Regions from separate parts of the Alkalinema sp. FACHB-956 genome, predicted to be linked through region 1. Evidence: predicted binding sites of a transcription regulator. Region 1 holds the regulator's gene; each other region holds the start of a gene.
The links. Region 1 encodes NtcA, which controls nitrogen genes in cyanobacteria. Its sites were predicted from a motif close to TTTGTANNNNNNNNTACAAA; they were not measured.
Positions count from the first base shown of each region.

Region 2: the regulator NtcA is predicted to act here: its motif matches at 2,301-2,320, upstream of H6G21_RS06635 (P-II family nitrogen regulator).
Region 3: the regulator NtcA is predicted to act here: its motif matches at 1,987-2,006, upstream of H6G21_RS05680 (MSMEG_0572/Sll0783 family nitrogen starvation response protein).
Region 4: the regulator NtcA is predicted to act here: its motif matches at 1,887-1,906, upstream of nadA (quinolinate synthase NadA).

Region 1 is NZ_JACJRC010000008.1:160,422-164,636, forward strand. Features, by position in the region: gene H6G21_RS11515 (pre-16S rRNA-processing nuclease YqgF) at 1-156, opposite strand, end outside; gene H6G21_RS11520 (DUF3084 domain-containing protein) at 125-1,522, opposite strand; gene ntcA (global nitrogen regulator NtcA) at 1,759-2,430, opposite strand; gene fabI (enoyl-ACP reductase FabI) at 3,142-3,939, shown strand; gene H6G21_RS11535 (Uma2 family endonuclease) at 3,968-4,215, opposite strand, start outside.
Region 2 is NZ_JACJRC010000003.1:350,075-354,289, forward strand. Features, by position in the region: gene H6G21_RS06630 (SMC family ATPase) at 1-1,658, shown strand, start outside; gene H6G21_RS06635 (P-II family nitrogen regulator) at 1,881-2,219, opposite strand; gene H6G21_RS06640 (hypothetical protein) at 2,640-3,287, opposite strand; gene H6G21_RS06645 (phytoene/squalene synthase family protein) at 3,600-4,215, opposite strand, start outside.
Region 3 is NZ_JACJRC010000003.1:111,159-115,373, reverse strand. Features, by position in the region: gene H6G21_RS05690 (LuxR C-terminal-related transcriptional regulator) at 1-489, shown strand, start outside; gene H6G21_RS05685 (MSMEG_0569 family flavin-dependent oxidoreductase) at 603-1,886, shown strand; gene H6G21_RS05680 (MSMEG_0572/Sll0783 family nitrogen starvation response protein) at 2,067-2,549, shown strand; gene H6G21_RS05675 (Nit6803 family nitrilase) at 2,573-3,589, shown strand; gene H6G21_RS05670 (DUF1348 family protein) at 3,580-4,002, shown strand; gene H6G21_RS05665 (MSMEG_0568 family radical SAM protein) at 4,050-4,215, shown strand, end outside.
Region 4 is NZ_JACJRC010000002.1:317,074-321,288, forward strand. Features, by position in the region: gene H6G21_RS04780 (endonuclease MutS2) at 1-1,652, opposite strand, end outside; gene nadA (quinolinate synthase NadA) at 1,946-2,902, shown strand; gene H6G21_RS04790 (hypothetical protein) at 3,081-4,181, shown strand.

The DNA of each region.
Region 1 (4,215 bases):
ATGGCCGTGATCATCCACGATCGCCACCCCACATTTATCCCGTCCGGGATCAAACCCTAAGTAGTACATATTGCCTCGCGCCTCTCCATCACTAGTTCTGCGGCTGGCCGTGCGGGTCACAGCCCTAACGACTAGTTTGCAGCACCGTTTGTCCATTCTGAACTGCAATCAATTCTAGACGCATCGGCCCCGCCGTATAGGTGACATCCCCCGCGATCGCGCGAATTTCAATCGAACTATCGTACTGCCGGAGTCCATCAATAAACTGAATCAGCGCCTGAATCCGACTGACCTGCACATTATCGGAGAGCAATCCAGCTCGCTTCGCCCGGAAAATCGAAGCCGCCACGAGTTTGTTAATACGATCTTGAATCTCTGTGACAGTCATCTTGGACGGATCCAGAGAAGTGGTGGCCAGGACATCCCCAGGCCGATAAATCACTTCATTACGCACCACATCGGCAAACACCGTTACCTCTGTTTTTTCGCCCAATAGGTAATTCGCCGCCGCCAAAATTCGCACAAAGTAGTCCCGGCCATCGCTGATCTGGCGAGCTAACTGATCCACTTCCGATCGGGTAATCCGCAAAATTTGACCATTGCCATCGACCCCCGGTTGCAGTGCGCCCTGTGCCACTCGATTGGCTTCCCGCAGGAGTGCATCCACCGCCTGGTTGGAGGCTTGGGGATTGGTAATGCGCACCACCCCTGACGCCAGCACTTGGTTCCGCAAAATCGCCGGGGTGCCCAATCGCAGACGCTGAGCTTCCTGTTCCAGTTTCTCCACTTCACGGGCCAGCGCAACCTGCTGATTTTCCAAAGCCCGTAGCCGTTCTTCCCGTTGGGTAATGACGGTATCTCGGGCTGCAATGTCCCGATCGCGCTGTTGAATGATTTTGCTGCGTTCTTCAATTTCTTGATCTCGGGCAGCAATTTGGGCTTTGACTTCATCCCGCTGGGCGGCTAACTGTTTTTGCTCAGCTTCTAGTTCCAGAATTTCGGATTTTAGCGCGAGAGCTTGCTGGGAAACCGAGAGTAACTGTGCCTGCACGACATTGCGTTGCTGTTCGACCTGCGCCCGTCGGGCTTCGGTGGCCCGTTGCAGGGCAGCGGCATCCTTGAGGGAGTTTTTGACCCGATCGAGCTGCGCCTGCACCTTGCCCCGCTCCACTTGGGACTTATTCAACTCCGCCTCAACATTTTCTTTTTGCTCGGCGGTCTTACCCAGTTCAGCCTTCGCTTGATCCAAATCGGTACTCGCTCGCCGTAATCGCCGCTGAATCACCTCAAAGTTGAGAATCATGTCGCGAAATTGCCGATTAGCCAGCAGTAAAATGCCCAGCGTGGACGCTGAGATCAAAATCCCGGTCAAAATAGTGACAACGACAGCCGTCTTCTTAGGGCGGAGATTAAACAAGCTCAGACGCGCTTTGCCCACTCGGGTTCCAATGCGATCGCCCAGCGTGGCAATGACACCCCCTAAGATCAACACCGCCAAAATCAGGATATACCCGCTAGACATTACAACTCCACCACACCTGCCGCTGGACTAAAGGTTTCCAAACGGCTCCTACCAAAAACTATAGCCAGTCTAAAGCCTATTGACCGTTCTAACAGGACTGTTCTGACAGGACTGTTCCCCAGGGAACCTTAGGGCAGTGGGATTCTCCCGCAGAACTGGATCCGGTGGATCAGCACGTCGGAACTGGACTATTGGGAACTGGACTATTAGGAACTAGACTGTTTGGAACTGGGATTCTAGGTGAATTGCTGACTAAGCATGACGGGATTATGAACCGTGATTTTCTTTTTGTGAATAGAAATCATTTCATCCTGCCGCAGATCCCCAAGTAAGCGAGTCACTGTGACGCGAGTGGATCCAATAGCTTCCGCGATCGCCTGGTGGGAGAGCTTGAGATCGATCGTGATCCCGTTTTGTCCCGGCACCCCAAAGTCCCGGCATAGGATCAGCAAAAAACTCACCAACCGAGATCCCATATCCCGGTGAGCCAAGGTTTCGATCATCATCTCCGTTTGCAGAATCCGGGATGACAGCCCCTTGAGCATCCACATGGACAGATCAGGATTTTCCTTCAGGGCCTTTTCTACCTGTTCGATCGGTACCGAAAGCAGTTCCACCGGCGTAAACGCCACCGCGTGGTAGAAGCGATCGGCTTTTTGTCCCGTAATCAGCGATAGGACTCCAAATACACTGTTTTCCCGCAACAGCGCGACAGTGATTTCTTCCCCCGCTTCATAGACCCGAGATAACTTAACAGCCCCTTTCTGGAGAAAATAAACCCGTTCAGCAGGATCACCCGGAAAGAAGATTGTCTTACCCCGCTCGAAGGTTTCCACCATCGGCGGATAAGCGTTTCCACCCATTTGGCGGAACATTGATGCGAGCGACTTGTCTGGGCTTATTACCATCTTCCCCGTTCCTAACGCCGTTCTACGGAAAGGCCAGTAGAGTTAGCTAACTACACAATCAAGGGGTCAACGTTCAAGAGATCCGCTAAGAGATTAATTCCGATGAGAATCGTTTCTGTAAGATTCACTCTGTGAGCAATTGTTGACTTGAGACCAATAAAACCTACCGATCGAGGAGTTTTTGTAGCAAGAAATACACTCCACTACGCTTTCTACTAAGCTTATGGGCAATTTAGCTGAGCCGGAGTCTTCAACGTTGAGTTTTATTGAATTAGCACAGGTCTAAGTTCGCTCTGAGTTGAATCATCTGAGTTGAATCAGGAGGCTGCACCTAAACTGATCACAATCCATCCAACCAGGTTCATCTAGTGCAATGTAAAGATAGTGCAATGTATAAGGTGGACGAACGATGGCGAAAACCTGTGCTAATTCGCACGGGGTATTCCGGTCACCATTACCTTGATCACACTGAATCCTGATCACACTGAGGCACTCTGATCACACTGAGATTGTCAATATCTTACTCCCAAGTTTTGGCCCCTGCACAATTTTGTCCAGTTAGCGCATCCCCACCCAAGACCGGGCTTTGGGCACTTTAGGCCGCAACGATCGCGGTGCACGACCGCAATGGCCGGAAATCTCCCTAGGGTCGCCTATTCCATGGCTGACCATCTTTGAGTATTCTCATAAATGCTCTCAACGTACATGGCTATGCTGAATCTGAGTGGAAAAAACGCCCTGGTCACAGGAATTGCTAACGATAAGTCGATCGCCTGGGGCATCGCCCAGCAACTCCATAGGGCCGGAGCCAACATTGGGGTCACCTATCTGCCGGATGACAGCGGCAAGTTTGAGAAAAAGGTGCGGGATCTGACCGAGCCGTTGAATCCCAGTTTGTTTGTGCCCTGTAATGTCCAGAGCGATGAGCAAGTTCAAGCTACCTTTGATGCGGTGAAGGAAGCTTGGGGACGGCTAGATATTCTGATTCACTGTCTGGCCTTTGCCAATAAAGAAGAATTGAAAGGCAACTTTAGCGCCACCAGTCGGGAAGGCTTCAAGTTGGCCCTGGATGTCAGTGCTTATTCATTGATTCAGATGGCGGGGGCGGCTAAACCCTTGATGACCGAGGGCGGCAGTATTGTCACCCTGACCTACTACGGTGGTGTGAAGGTCATTCCGAACTACAACGTTATGGGCACGGCCAAGGCAGCCTTGGAAATGAATGTGCGGTATCTGGCCCATGAACTCGGCTCCCAGGGCGTTCGAGTCAATGCCATTTCCGCTGGCCCCATCCGCACCCTGGCCTCCTCTGCGGTGGGTGGGATCCGCGACATGATTAAGCATGTGGAAGAGGTGGCTCCCCTGCGGCGCACCGTCACCCAGTTGGAAGTGGGTAATACGGCGGCATTCCTGAGCAGTGACCTCTCCAGCGGGATTACAGGTCAGGTGATCTATGTGGATTCCGGGTACGAAATCATGGGGATGACCGACAGCCGCGTCGAGTCCTAACCCACCCCTGATTAAGTTCTCATGCAGGTTAAATCCCCGTCAGGAAAGGCTCGATCGCCAGTTCCACGTCGGGGAAGGCTAAGAGCCGAATGGGGCCTTGGGAGAGGGTGGTCATTGACCGATAATCCTCTCCTTGCGGGTCTCGATAAATTCTGACTTGGCGAGCTGCCAGGTGAATGACCCAATAGTCGGGAATCCCGGCTTGGGCATAGAGTTGTCGTTTGATGCCAGTATCTTTTTTCCAGCTGGTATTCGCGTATTCAATCAGGAGGAAAA
Region 2 (4,215 bases), on a different contig from region 1:
ATTACGCATCCGGCAATTACACATCCAGTAATCACGCATCCAGTAATCACGCATCCAGCAATTACACATCCGGCAATTCTGACCTAGACTCGACGGTGACGAATCCTACGGCGAATCTGGCAGACTTTCCCCCCTGTCCCCTGTGCGATCGGCCTTTGGATGAACACCACTGGGAATTGGTAGTGCAAAAACATTTGGCTAAACAACAGGAGATTCTGGAGCAAATTTGGGTGATTCGGGAACAACTGGCAGTATCTGAACGGGAAATCCAAGTGCTGCGTCAGGAATATCGCGATATCGAAAAACGATTGGAGCAGTACGGTTCGGTGTTAGAACGGCGGGGGCAGTTGCAGGAGCAGCTTCAGGTCAATGAATCCAGTCGCCAGAGCCTCGATCAACTACTGCACGAAGTGCAGCACCTGGAGCACCAACTGTTGAGTGGGGAATTTGCCCCCGATCTGCAAGAGGAATTGCGGCTATTGGATCACACCCTGGACAACCTGAACTACGACGATCGCAACCATGCCATTGCCCGAGGACTGGTCGATCGCTGGCGCTGGGCCGAAATTAAGCAGGCCGAAATTAAGCAAGCTCAACGGCGACAAACCCAGATTGAGCACCGGCTGCCGGAATTGCAAGCCCAGCAGGATGACTGTACGGCTCAAATCGCCCAACTGGAAACCACCCTGGCAGCGGGGCTGGCTCAGTACGACCAACACCTTGCCGACCTCGGCTACAGCCTAGAGCAGCACAACGCCCTCAGAGCCGCCCTCAAACAGGTGCAAGCCAGCCAATTGCGCTACCAAGAACTCCAGCAGGCCCAACAGCAATATCCCCACCTGCGGCAACGCCTAGAAGACCTCGCAGAGTCTTTACAAACCAAGCTAGTCAGTCTGGAAAGTGTGGGCCAGCAGTGCCAATATCTCGAAAAATGCTTAGCCGCTGCCCCGGAACCCACCGCCCAGATTCAGCAGCTAGAGCAAAAGTTGCAACGGGAGCGGCAAACCTTGGATGCAACCCTTTCACGACTGGGGCAATTACAACAACAACAGCAACAGCGATCGTATCTGCTACAAGACCAAGTAACGCTACAACGATCGCTACAAACGACCCGCCAGCAATATCGTATTTATCAGGAACTAGTACAGGCCTTTGGCAAAAATGGCATTCAAGCCCTGATGATTGAAAATGTTTTACCGCAGTTGGAAACCCTGGCCAATCAAATTTTGACGCGGTTGACGAATAATCAATTACATGTGCAATTTGTCACCCAAAAACGCAATGCGAAAGGCAAACTCCCCAATGCAAAACTCGCGGAAACCCTAGATATTGTCATTGCCGATGCCAAAGGAACCCGGCCCTACGAAACCTATTCCGGAGGGGAAGCTTTTCGGATTAACTTTGCCATTCGGTTGGCGTTGGCTCGGTTGTTATCACAGCGATCGGGGACTGCGCTGCAAATGCTCATTGTGGACGAAGGCTTTGGCACCCAGGATCAGGAAGGCTGCGATCGACTGATTGCGGCGATTAACGCGATCGCGCCAGATTTTGCCTGCATCCTCACGGTGACCCATATGCCCTATTTCCGAGATGCCTTCCAATCCCGCATCGAGGTTCACAAAACTGAAACGGGCTCTCAACTCGCGTTCTTTATGTAAGCGAGAGGCTATCTGAAGGGCGAGGTTTACTACAAGCTAGCCAATTGCAGGGGAAGCATCCGATTGGCTGCCAACACCCAGAAGAATCTTTTTAGAAAGAAAACCCTACGGAATCACTTAAAAAACGATTCCGTAGGATTTCAACCATTCAAAATCAGTGACTTCCGATTGTTTTCCATTCCGCAGGAACGCCCGAAGGAATACCCGAAGGAATGAAGCAATCTAGATAGCCTCTACGTTTTTCTCGCCAGTCCGAATCCGTACAATTTGATCCACAGGGCTGATGAAGATTTTTCCATCTCCAATTTCGCCAGTGCGGGCAGCGGCAATGATTTTATCCACTACCATGTCAACTTGTGCGTCTTCAATAACGATTTCAATCTTCAGCTTCTGCAAAAACTCAACGGTATATTCAGAGCCACGGTAGCGCTCCGTTTGGCCCTTCTGGCGACCAAAACCCCGCACTTCAGAAACGGTCATGCCGACGATTCCAGCATTGACGAGGGCAATTTTAACTTCATCCAGCTTAAATGGGCGGATGATTGCTTCAACCTTTTTCAAGGTTCCACACTCCTTGTCGATCTTTTATGTGATTGCTATGTAGATAGCAAAACCTATTGCTATCACTGCTAAACCATAAACTTTGTAGCGGATGTTACCCCACTGTAGCTTGATGGTATCAGATTCGTTGGGATCTCGAACTTTCCTGAGAAGTTATGTAATCATCCCAACCCACCTTGAGCTTACAGTAATTTATCGCCTTAGCCCGTTATGATGCTCTCCAACGCCTAACAGATCCCCTACAGGAAGGATTTCCCCAAACACCCACTTCCAGCACGCTGGGAAGCGTATTGGGAGCCCCTTGAGAGCCCCTGGGAAGACCCTCGGGGAATCATCTCCTTGGGAGAAGCCTTTGGAAGCCCCCTTGAAAGCACCCCCTTGGGCCACCTCGGCAATGCTATTTGGATGCTACTTGTGATGCTACTTGGAAGAGAGCAGGGGACGTACCAGCATAAACCCAGCCCCAAAAGCGGTCAGGACAATCAACGGAATCACGATCGCTAACTTCCAGCCACTTAAGGCCAGCGGCCCCCCAGCAGCGTCTGAAGAGTCCCCCACGCCCCAGCGGGGGGTCGCCTCTTGCTCCATCACCCAAGCCTTTGCCGGCAGCTTACGCGGGGTTGCTGATTTAATCGGTTTGGCCGATCGAGCGCCGGATCCCTGGGAAACTTTGCTCGGCTTGGCTGCCATTGTTGCAACAGGTGTTTGACTTGCGGCAGGTGTTTGACTGCTCCAAGGATCAGTGAGGGTTGAGCCAGCGATGGTAGAAGCCATAAATTGGGTCTGGCTAGCTGATTCGATCGCATTTTCTATGGGATCATCCGCCAAGCTGGGCAAATGGCTGACGGCTTGTTGGGTATACATCGCCAACTTGACTAACCGTTCAATTTCCTGCCGCAATTGCTGATTTTGTTGCAGTAACTGGCGGTTTTGATGTTTGAGAGACTCCATTGCAGCTTTAGTGGATTGCAGTTCAGAGGAGACTTCTCGGTATAGGGAAATGGGCACCGAAGGAGAGTAGGCAGTCTCCGCAGAAACGATCTGTCCAGCAGCTCTAGAATGACGCATGGGAAATGGATACCTGATTCTTGAATGGGAATAACTGAAGAGAGACCGAATGGCACGTAGGGCCACTAGCAACCTGATGAACGATCGCTGAAGGCCGTGCTTGGGTTGCGAGGTTCCAGTGGTCAGTTGTTATGACTGGGCAACGGAACTGCTACACCACCACGGATAACCGCCGCATCCGGGCTTCAGTCAGTGCGATCGGATGCCACAGGATAGCCTGAATTTTGGCAGCCGACGCACTCCTCCTCCAAGATTTTCTAGAAATCTATGGGAAAAACCGTTCCCCATAGGCTTCGTCTGATCCCGGCTTGCCTAACCACGCAGCCCCGTAAACTGGGCAACCACAGCCATCACCTGCGATCGGGTCAGCTTCGGGAAGCCATGGGTCATGGCATCCAGGGTGGCATGGGCGAGGGCAAGGGGCAACTCACAGAAGTCTCGGGCAGGCCCTTTGGGGAGGCTTTCGGTGTAGCGATCGGCCAGTTCCAAGTTACGCCGAGCATAGTGATCGAGATCTTTGACTGTCCAACCATCGGGAAAGAAACTGACCCCCCGATCCAAATCTTCGCGATGGTTCCGCAAAATATTGACCGCTTGCAATCCTCGCCCAAAGCCGATCGCTTGTGTTCGATCGGTCTGGGTGCCGTCATGCCACGCCCACAGATCTGATAGCAACAAACCTACGGATCCTGCCACGCTAAAGGTATAGCGATCGAGATCGTATTCCGTTTGGACTTCCCAATTGCGCTCTGCCCAGTAGGCCATGCGATCGGCCATGGCAGCGGTGGCTTCCCACACACGGGGCGCAATCTCACTCGGTGCATAGTTCGCCCATTCACCCAACCGATGGGATACCTCAGGAAACTGATCGGCATACACCCCAAAGGCCCGATCGAAATCTGCGTTGGTAAATCCTGTCACCCCCGAT
Region 3 (4,215 bases), on a different contig from region 1:
TATCGCCAACAACCCTCCGATCTGCGGCTAGAAATTGCCTGTACTGCATCCGTCCTGCAACTGGCCTGCACCCAACTTGCCAGAGCCGCCGGATTAACCCCCTGCCGCGATCGCAATGCCCCCGTCCTAACCGATCAGCCGAGTACGATTGCAGGCGATCGCAAAATTATCTGGATCGCCACTACCCCAGTTTGTCCAGCGAAAATTCAGGCCAAAGTTGACCTATCGATTTCACCAGAGCAATTGCGGCAGGTCGTCGAGGCGGTGACGCAGGGGCAAACCTGGGGTATTCGCGCCAGTGAACTGACGGAACGGGAACTGGAAATTCTCACGTTATTAACCCAGGGGCACCGCGATCGCGACATTGCCGAACACCTGTTCATCAGCGAAAGCACCGTCAAATTCCATCTCAACAATGTCCTGGCTAAGCTTCAGGTTCGCACCCGCTATCAGGCAATTTATCAAGCAATTCAACAGGGATGGATTTAGTTGCCACCTACCCATATCGCTAGACTTGGAACTTCCGTATTCACAGATACAAAGGCGCATAAATCGCAACTTTAGGCTGGCTGTAAGTTGCACAACAGAGGCTTTTGTATCCTATGAGCAGTCACCATTCAGTCGTCGTTGTTGGTGGTGGGCAGGCGGGGTTAGCCATGAGCTATTGCCTGAAAGAACGGGGCATTGACCATCTGATTTTCGAGAAAAATCAAATTGGTTATGCATGGCGAGAAAAACGCTGGGATAGTTTTTGTCTGGTTACACCCAACTGGCAATGTCAACTACCGGGATTTCCCTATCCGGGGAGTGACCCCCAGGGATTCATGGTGAAAGATGAAATTGTGCAGTACATCGAAGCCTTTGCCGCTGCCTTTGAGCCACCGATCCGCGAAGGTGTAGCGGTATCGCGGCTGTGGAAAGACGAAACCCACAATCGCTTTGAACTGGAGACCTCGATCGGCAGCTACACCGCCGATCAGGTGGTCATTGCTACAGGTGGCTATCATCGACCCAAAATTCCCCGCATGGCAGAGCGACTGCCGTCCACCGTCCAGCAAATTCACGCATCGGAGTATAAAAATCCAGATGCCTTGCCACCGGGAGCCGTGCTGGTAGTGGGCACTGGCCAATCGGGGTGCCAAATTGCCGAGGATTTGCATCTGGCGGGTCGGACGGTGCATTTGAGTGTGGGCAGTGCGCCGCGATCGCCCCGTCGTTACCGGGGTAAAGATGTAGTGGACTGGTTAGATCAGATGGGGTACTACGACTTACCAATTGACGAGCATCCCCAAAAGGACAAAGTCCGCGCCAAGGCCAACCATTACCTCACCGGACGGGATGGTGGGCGGGAGATTGACCTACGGCAGTTTGCCCAGGAAGGAATGCAACTGCACGGACGGTTACAGCGGATTGACGGGACAGCACTGCAATTTAATCCCGACCTGAAGCAAAATTTAGACCAAGCCGATGCCGTTTGCGAAAGCATTAAACAGACCATTGACAAGTTCATTGCCAAAAACCATCTGGATGCCCCCACCGAACCGCCTTACCAGCCCGTTTGGCATCCCACCGAGGAGCAACCCGCGATCGATATGGCAACTGCCAATATCCAAACTGTGATCTGGTGTACGGGGTATGAAACCGACTATAGCTGGGTGGATATGCCCGTGTTTAACGGTAAGGGCTATCCCAGTCATGAGCGCGGCGTAACGCCCCTCTGGGGGCTGTATTTCCTGGGGTTGCCCTGGCTGTATACCTGGGGTTCGGGGCGATTTTCCGGCATTGCACGGGATGCGGTCCATCTGGCCGATTACCTGACGGCACGGCGACGGATTTCCACTAACAATGCCTGGAGTGTGGTGAATGAATTTTTGCTGGGTTCGTAGTCCCGATCGCCTATCGATTTAAACAGGGATGACAGGCCGATCTCCCCGACTTCAGCCCATTGGCGATCGCGAACCTGACGCTATGGGTAGTCTTCTGGACTCGGTAACTGGAGATACAAATCCCCGTTCTGACAACCTCATAATGGGGCTGGAAACCCAGCAAAACAAAAGGAAGCAACTATGGCTGAAGTGACTGCCCCAGCGCATCAAACGGGTGATTTCTTTGTTGATTACGAAGAAAAGGTTTTTCCCGATGTCAAAGCCGAACCGGGTGAAAAAGCCCTGGTGACCTTCCACACCGTTGCCTTTGAAGGCTCAATTGGTTTTGTTAACTTGCTGCAAGCCACCCGACTACAGCGCAAGGGCTTTGAGACTTCAGTGCTGTTGTATGGCCCCGGTGTAACCTTGGGTGTGCAGCGAGGATTTCCGAAACTCGGTGATGCTGCCTTTCCGGGTCACCAAAACTTCAACGAGCAACTGACCAAGTTTATGGCCGAAGGTGGCAAAGTCTATGCCTGTCGCTTTGCGCTACAAGCCCTGTATGGTCACGGCGAACCCTCGTTGATTCCTGGCATTCGCCCGATCAATCCGCTGGATGTGCTGGATTTGGTGTTGCTGCATCGCAAAGATGGAGCCTTCATTCTCGATACCTGGACACTCTAGGATTTTTACTCTTCCAATCACCCATGGATTATTCACGCATTGTTCGTGCAGCGGCAGTTCAAATCAGTCCAGTGCTGTTTAGCCGCGAGGGCACAACCGAGAAGGTCTTGCAGGCGATCGCCAAAGCGGCCTCGGCAGGGGCGCAACTGGTGGTTTTTCCCGAAACCGTTGTGCCCTACTATCCCTACTTCTCCTTTGTGCAACCGCCCGTCCTGATGGGCAAAGAGCACATGCGGCTGTACGAAGAAGCCGTGACGATTCCAGGGCCAACCACCGATGCCGTCAGTCAGGCTGCCTGTTCCCACAATATCGTCGTTGTCTTGGGAGTCAATGAGCGCGATCACGGCTCCCTCTATAACACCCAACTGATCTTTGATGCTGATGGCACCCTGGTACTGAAACGGCGCAAGATAACCCCGACCTACCATGAGCGCATGGTGTGGGGGCAAGGCGACGGAGCCGGATTGCGAACGGTGGACACCGCCGTGGGCCGGGTGGGTGCGTTGGCCTGTTGGGAGCATTACAATCCCCTGGCTCGCTTTGCCCTGATGACCCAGCACGAACAAATCCACTGTGCTCAGTTTCCTGGGTCGATGGTCGGGCAGATTTTTGCCGATCAAATCGAAGTGACCATTCGCCACCACGCCCTGGAATCGGGTTGTTTTGTGATCAATGCCACGGCGTGGCTGTCGCCGGAACAGGTGGGGCAAATTACCCCGGATGAAAAGCTGCAACGGTTCCTCAGCAACGGCTGTAATACGGCAATTATTGGCCCGGAGGGGAATCACCTGTGTCCGCCTGTGACCGAGGGAGAGGGCATGGCGATCGCTGACCTTGACTTCTCCCTGATCACCAAGCGCAAACGGATGATGGACTCCGTGGGGCATTACTCCCGCCCGGACTTATTGCAACTGCATGCCAACCTGACGGCTCAATCTCTGATTGCCCCCACGCCGGTTCCAGACTTCGCCCCACTGGATTTGCCCGTTCCAGACGCGAATGCTGTTTCACCTGTGTTCACCCTGAATGAATCCCCATGAAACCTCCCCTACCCCCGTTTACCCTAGAAACCGCCAAAGCCAAAGTCCAGGCGGCTGAAGATGCCTGGAATACCCGTGACCCAGAGCGTGTCGCCCTCGCCTATACCGAAGATTCCGAATGGCGCAATCGGGCTGAGTTCTTGCAGGGACGCGCCCAGATTGTGGAATTTCTCAAGCGGAAATGGGCGAAGGAGTTGGACTATCGCTTGCGAAAGGAACTGTGGTGTTTTCTGGAGAATCGTATTGCGGTGCGGTTTGAATACGAATGGCACGACGATTCTGGCTTCTGGTATCGCGCCTACGGCAATGAAAACTGGGAGTTTGCTGACAATGGGCTGATGATGCGCCGATTCGCCAGCATTAACGATGTTCCGATTCAAGAATCCGATCGCAAATTTCGCTGGGAGCGGTAACCCACATGACTCAGCAACTGAATCAGCAATCGACGAGTCCGCTACACCTGACGAAGCAAGAGCTCATTGCTCAACTCCAGACCTATGGGTTGCAGTGGATTGAGCCGACATCAACCGTGATGGGTCGCAAGGGGGGCGCGGGGCCGTCCGATCACAAAGCCATCACCATTGATGACACGACGGTGATGGTGCCGATCTTTACCGAGTCGGCGA
Region 4 (4,215 bases), on a different contig from region 1:
GCATTTTCAAAGCGATCGTCCTGGTATTTCAACGCCTTTAACTCGCCAAAGTGTGTCGTCGCGATCGTCAATTTTGTGTGATCGGCCAAATGCTTCAACAACGCGATCGCCAAGGCACTCCCCTCCGATGGGTCTGTCCCCGCGCCAACTTCATCCAACAGTACTAGAGAATTCGACAACGCCTTAGAAACCGTAGCAGATGACTCAGAAGATAATGTGTCAATTAACGCTGGGGACTCTGCTAGAGAATCTGCATTCTCCTCATTAAGCAACGTTTCAGTTAGTTCGATCGGTAATGCTTCCCCTGGAGATAACGCATTCAAAATCCGACCAATGCGGCGAATGTGACCAGAAAACGTCGATAGACTCTGCTGCAACGACTGCTCATCCCCAATATCCGCCAGAATTTGGCTAAACCAAGGCAGTTCCACGGGTTCCCGCGCGGGAACAAATAAGCCCACCTTCGCCATTAACACCGCCAGTGCCAGGGTTTTCAACGTCACCGTCTTCCCCCCGGTGTTTGGCCCCGTAATCGCCACGACCCGAATCTGCGGATCGATCGTTAAATGGATCGGCACGACATCACGCCCTTGTTCATGCTGTTGCTGCCAAATTAACAGCGGATGGCGCAAATTCCGTAGCACGATCGGCTCTGTTTTTCCCGCTTCCCCCCAATCAATAAATCGCGGCGGATTCGCTTCTAACCAAAAGCTATAGCGCGCCCTTGCCGTCGCCAAATCCAACCGCGTACAAATTGCCACTAACGCTTCTAAATCCTCTTGAACCGCAGCCACCTGTTCCGTTAGCTTGCGTCGAATGGCCTCTTCTTCCGCCTGTTCCTGCCGCAGAAATTGCCGCAACGCATTATTCATCTGCACCGTCGATTGCGGCTCCACATACAACGTTGCCCCACTCATGGATGCGTCATGGACAATTCCTGGAATGGCATCCTTTTGTGGAGCCTTCACCGGAATCACAAAACGGCCATCCCGTTGAGTAATGACGGGTTCCTGAATCGCGTTACCGTGGCGACTCAGCATTTTTTGCAAGACGCTATAAATTCGATCGCGGGTGCTGCGAATTTTTTCCCGAATGTCCGCTAACTTTGGACTGGCCCGTTCCGTTACCTTGCCCCGATCGTCAATGCAGCGATAAATTTCCTGTTCGATTTCAGGATAGGTGCGCAGTTCCGCTACCAATTCCGTCAGCGTTGGCAAATTGTCCTGATTCTCGATCGTCCGTCGCAGATTGCGTGCCCCCGCCAAGGTCGTCGCAATCTCCAGCAACTCCTCTCCAGAAAGAATGCCTTGCAACGCCGATCGTTCTAAGGCATCCCCAATATCCTGAATGCCCGTAAACTGCAACCCGCTTGCCAATTGATTTTCCAGCGTATAGACTTCACGGGTTTGGGCCAATAATTGCAAGGTTTCGGCTTGAGTGGTGGGAATTTGTAAATTCCGCGCTGCGATCGCCCCTAACTTTGTCGCTGCAAAGGTCGCCAAATGCTGACAGAGCCGCGACCACTCTAAGAGGTCTAAGGTTTCTTGTTGGATGCGATCGGGCTGGGTCAAAGTTGCTTGGGTCAAAGTTGCTTGGGTCAAAGTTGCTTGAGTCAAATTTTGTGGGCTAGCAGGGGGAATCAAAGCGTTCATCGGGAAAACAGGACTCTCTCTATTCTAAAGGATGGTGTTCGGAGCGACATCCTGGGCAAGGGGTTAACTAATCGGATCGTCAATGCGATCGTGCAGCTCTGGGGTTTGCTGGGATTTGCTGTCCAACGGGATGCCAAAAGCCCTATCCTAGGATTTCTGGATTTCGCCAGCCCATTCAATGGATCCAAAAAGCCACCTTCTTGGTAATTCCTGATAAAATATTGACTTTTAATTTTGGTAATTTAAACTATAAATATCTACTCTCATCCATCTCACCCAAGGATCCTTCGATCGTGTTTACCACCGTTGCACCGACCCAAAATCCCCTACCTCGCGATCTTTTTGCGGCCATTCAAGATCTCAAAAAAGAGCTAAATGCCGTGATTTTGGCTCACTATTACCAAGATTCTGAGATCCAAGACATCGCAGACTATCTGGGCGATTCCCTCGGCCTATCCCAACAGGCAGCCCAAACCCAGGCGGATGTCATCGTCTTTGCGGGGGTTCACTTTATGGCGGAAACTGCCAAAATTCTCAACCCCGAAAAATTAGTGCTCCTCCCCGATTTGGCCGCTGGCTGCTCCCTAGCTGATAGTTGTCCCCCAGATGCCTTCGCTGACTTCAAACGGCAGCACCCGGATCACATTGTGATCTCCTACATCAACTGCACAGCGGAAATCAAAGCGATGAGTGACATCATCTGCACCAGTGCCAACGCCGTCAAAATCGTCAACCAAATTCCCCTGGATCAACCGATCATCTTCGCCCCCGATCGTAACTTGGGACGCTACGTCATGGAACAAACTGGGCGCGAGATGGTGCTGTGGCAGGGCAGTTGCATGGTGCATGAAACATTTTCTGAGAAAAAACTGATTGCCCTCAAAATGGCCCATCCCCAGGCAGAAGTCATTGCCCACCCGGAATGCGAAATTCCCCTGCTGAAACATGCCAATTACATCGCCTCCACCACTGGATTGCTGAAATATTGCCAACAGAGCCGCAGTTCCTCCTTCATTGTGGTGACGGAACCGGGAATTATTCACCAAATGCAAAAAGCTGCTCCCGATAAGGAATTTATTCCCGCGCCCCCCACTCAAAACTGTGCTTGTAACGAATGCCCCCACATGCGGTTAAATACATTGGAAAAATTGTATTTAGCTATGAAAAATCGAGCACCGGAAATTACCCTCCCGGAGGCAACTAGAGTTGCAGCGCTGCGTCCGATGCAACGGATGTTGGAGATGAGTTGAAGGGCATCTACAGTCGCGATCTCGTTGCGATCGATGCGTGATTGAGGCGCGATCGGGCGCTAGCAGACAACGGGTTTGAGGGTCTGCTCGACAGCGCTAGGAGGAATCCTCCGATGCGACTAAGGTCATGCAAAAATCATGCAATAATATTGCGTTGGCTTCTTACCCGATCATCCCGATGTCACAGTTGTTCGATATCTCCGCCGAACTGATGGAAGTTGTGAAGGATGGATTTACCTTCCAACTTCCCGACCCTGATGATGAAGCAATCTCTGAGGTCGAGTTTCAGCAAAAAATCGAGCTAGCTTGGCAGGTGTGCGATCGATTTGATCTGCAAACCGATATTTGGCGTGGACGCATTTTACGCACGATCCGCGATCGGGAAAAGCATTTGGGCGAAGGACGGAGTGCAGGCTTTCTCAACTGGCTCAAGGATCGGGAAATTAGCCGCAGCCATGCCTATAACCTAATCGATCTGGCCAATAGTGCCGACCATCTCTTAGAGCAGGGCTACCTCGAAACTGAGGATATTAATCAATTCACCAAACGGGCGTTTGTTGCCACGGCCCAATCCGCTCCAGAAGTGCAGCAAATGATTGCTGATTCCGCCAAACAGGGCAACAAAATTACTCGGCGGGAAGTCCGACAACTTTCAGATGAGTGGACGGCCATGACCTCTGACTTGCTGCCGGAGGAAGTGCGGGCCAAAGCTGCGGATCAAACCATTCCGCCCAAATATTTGGCTCCGCTGGTTAAGCAAATGGAAAAGTTGCCAGAAGTGCACCAAGTGACGATCCGGGATGCGGTTGCCGACAGTCCCAATGTGGATACGTTGAAACAGGTGACCGCTGAGGCGCGCTATCTGGCCCGGTACTTAGAATCGGCCAACCAGGTGCAGGCGCTGAGCGAATCGAATGTTGATCTAGAGTTAGCCCTAGAAGAAGCCTTGCGGGTGGGCGTGCTCAATTCAACGGCGGAATTAGTCAACCAAGCCGCAGCCCTAGAAAGCACGATCGCCAAGCTGTATACAACTTGGCGACGGATCAATCAATTGTCTGAACGACTGTATGTGGATACGGGAGCCAGTACTCCCCATCTGCGGGGGCTGTTGAGCCGGTTGGATATCCTCGCCAGTGATGTGGTGGAAGTCACTTTGGGCGATCCCCAAGGGCAAGGATTTTCCCGGACGATTCGGCTCACGATCGCAGAAGAAACATTGGGTGGTAGCCCGCTGTCCGATGTTCCGCCCGAGCTAGGAACTTGGGAAGTTGAATCCTAAGCCGTAAAATTCGCCCCCCACTGGCTGGGAACTT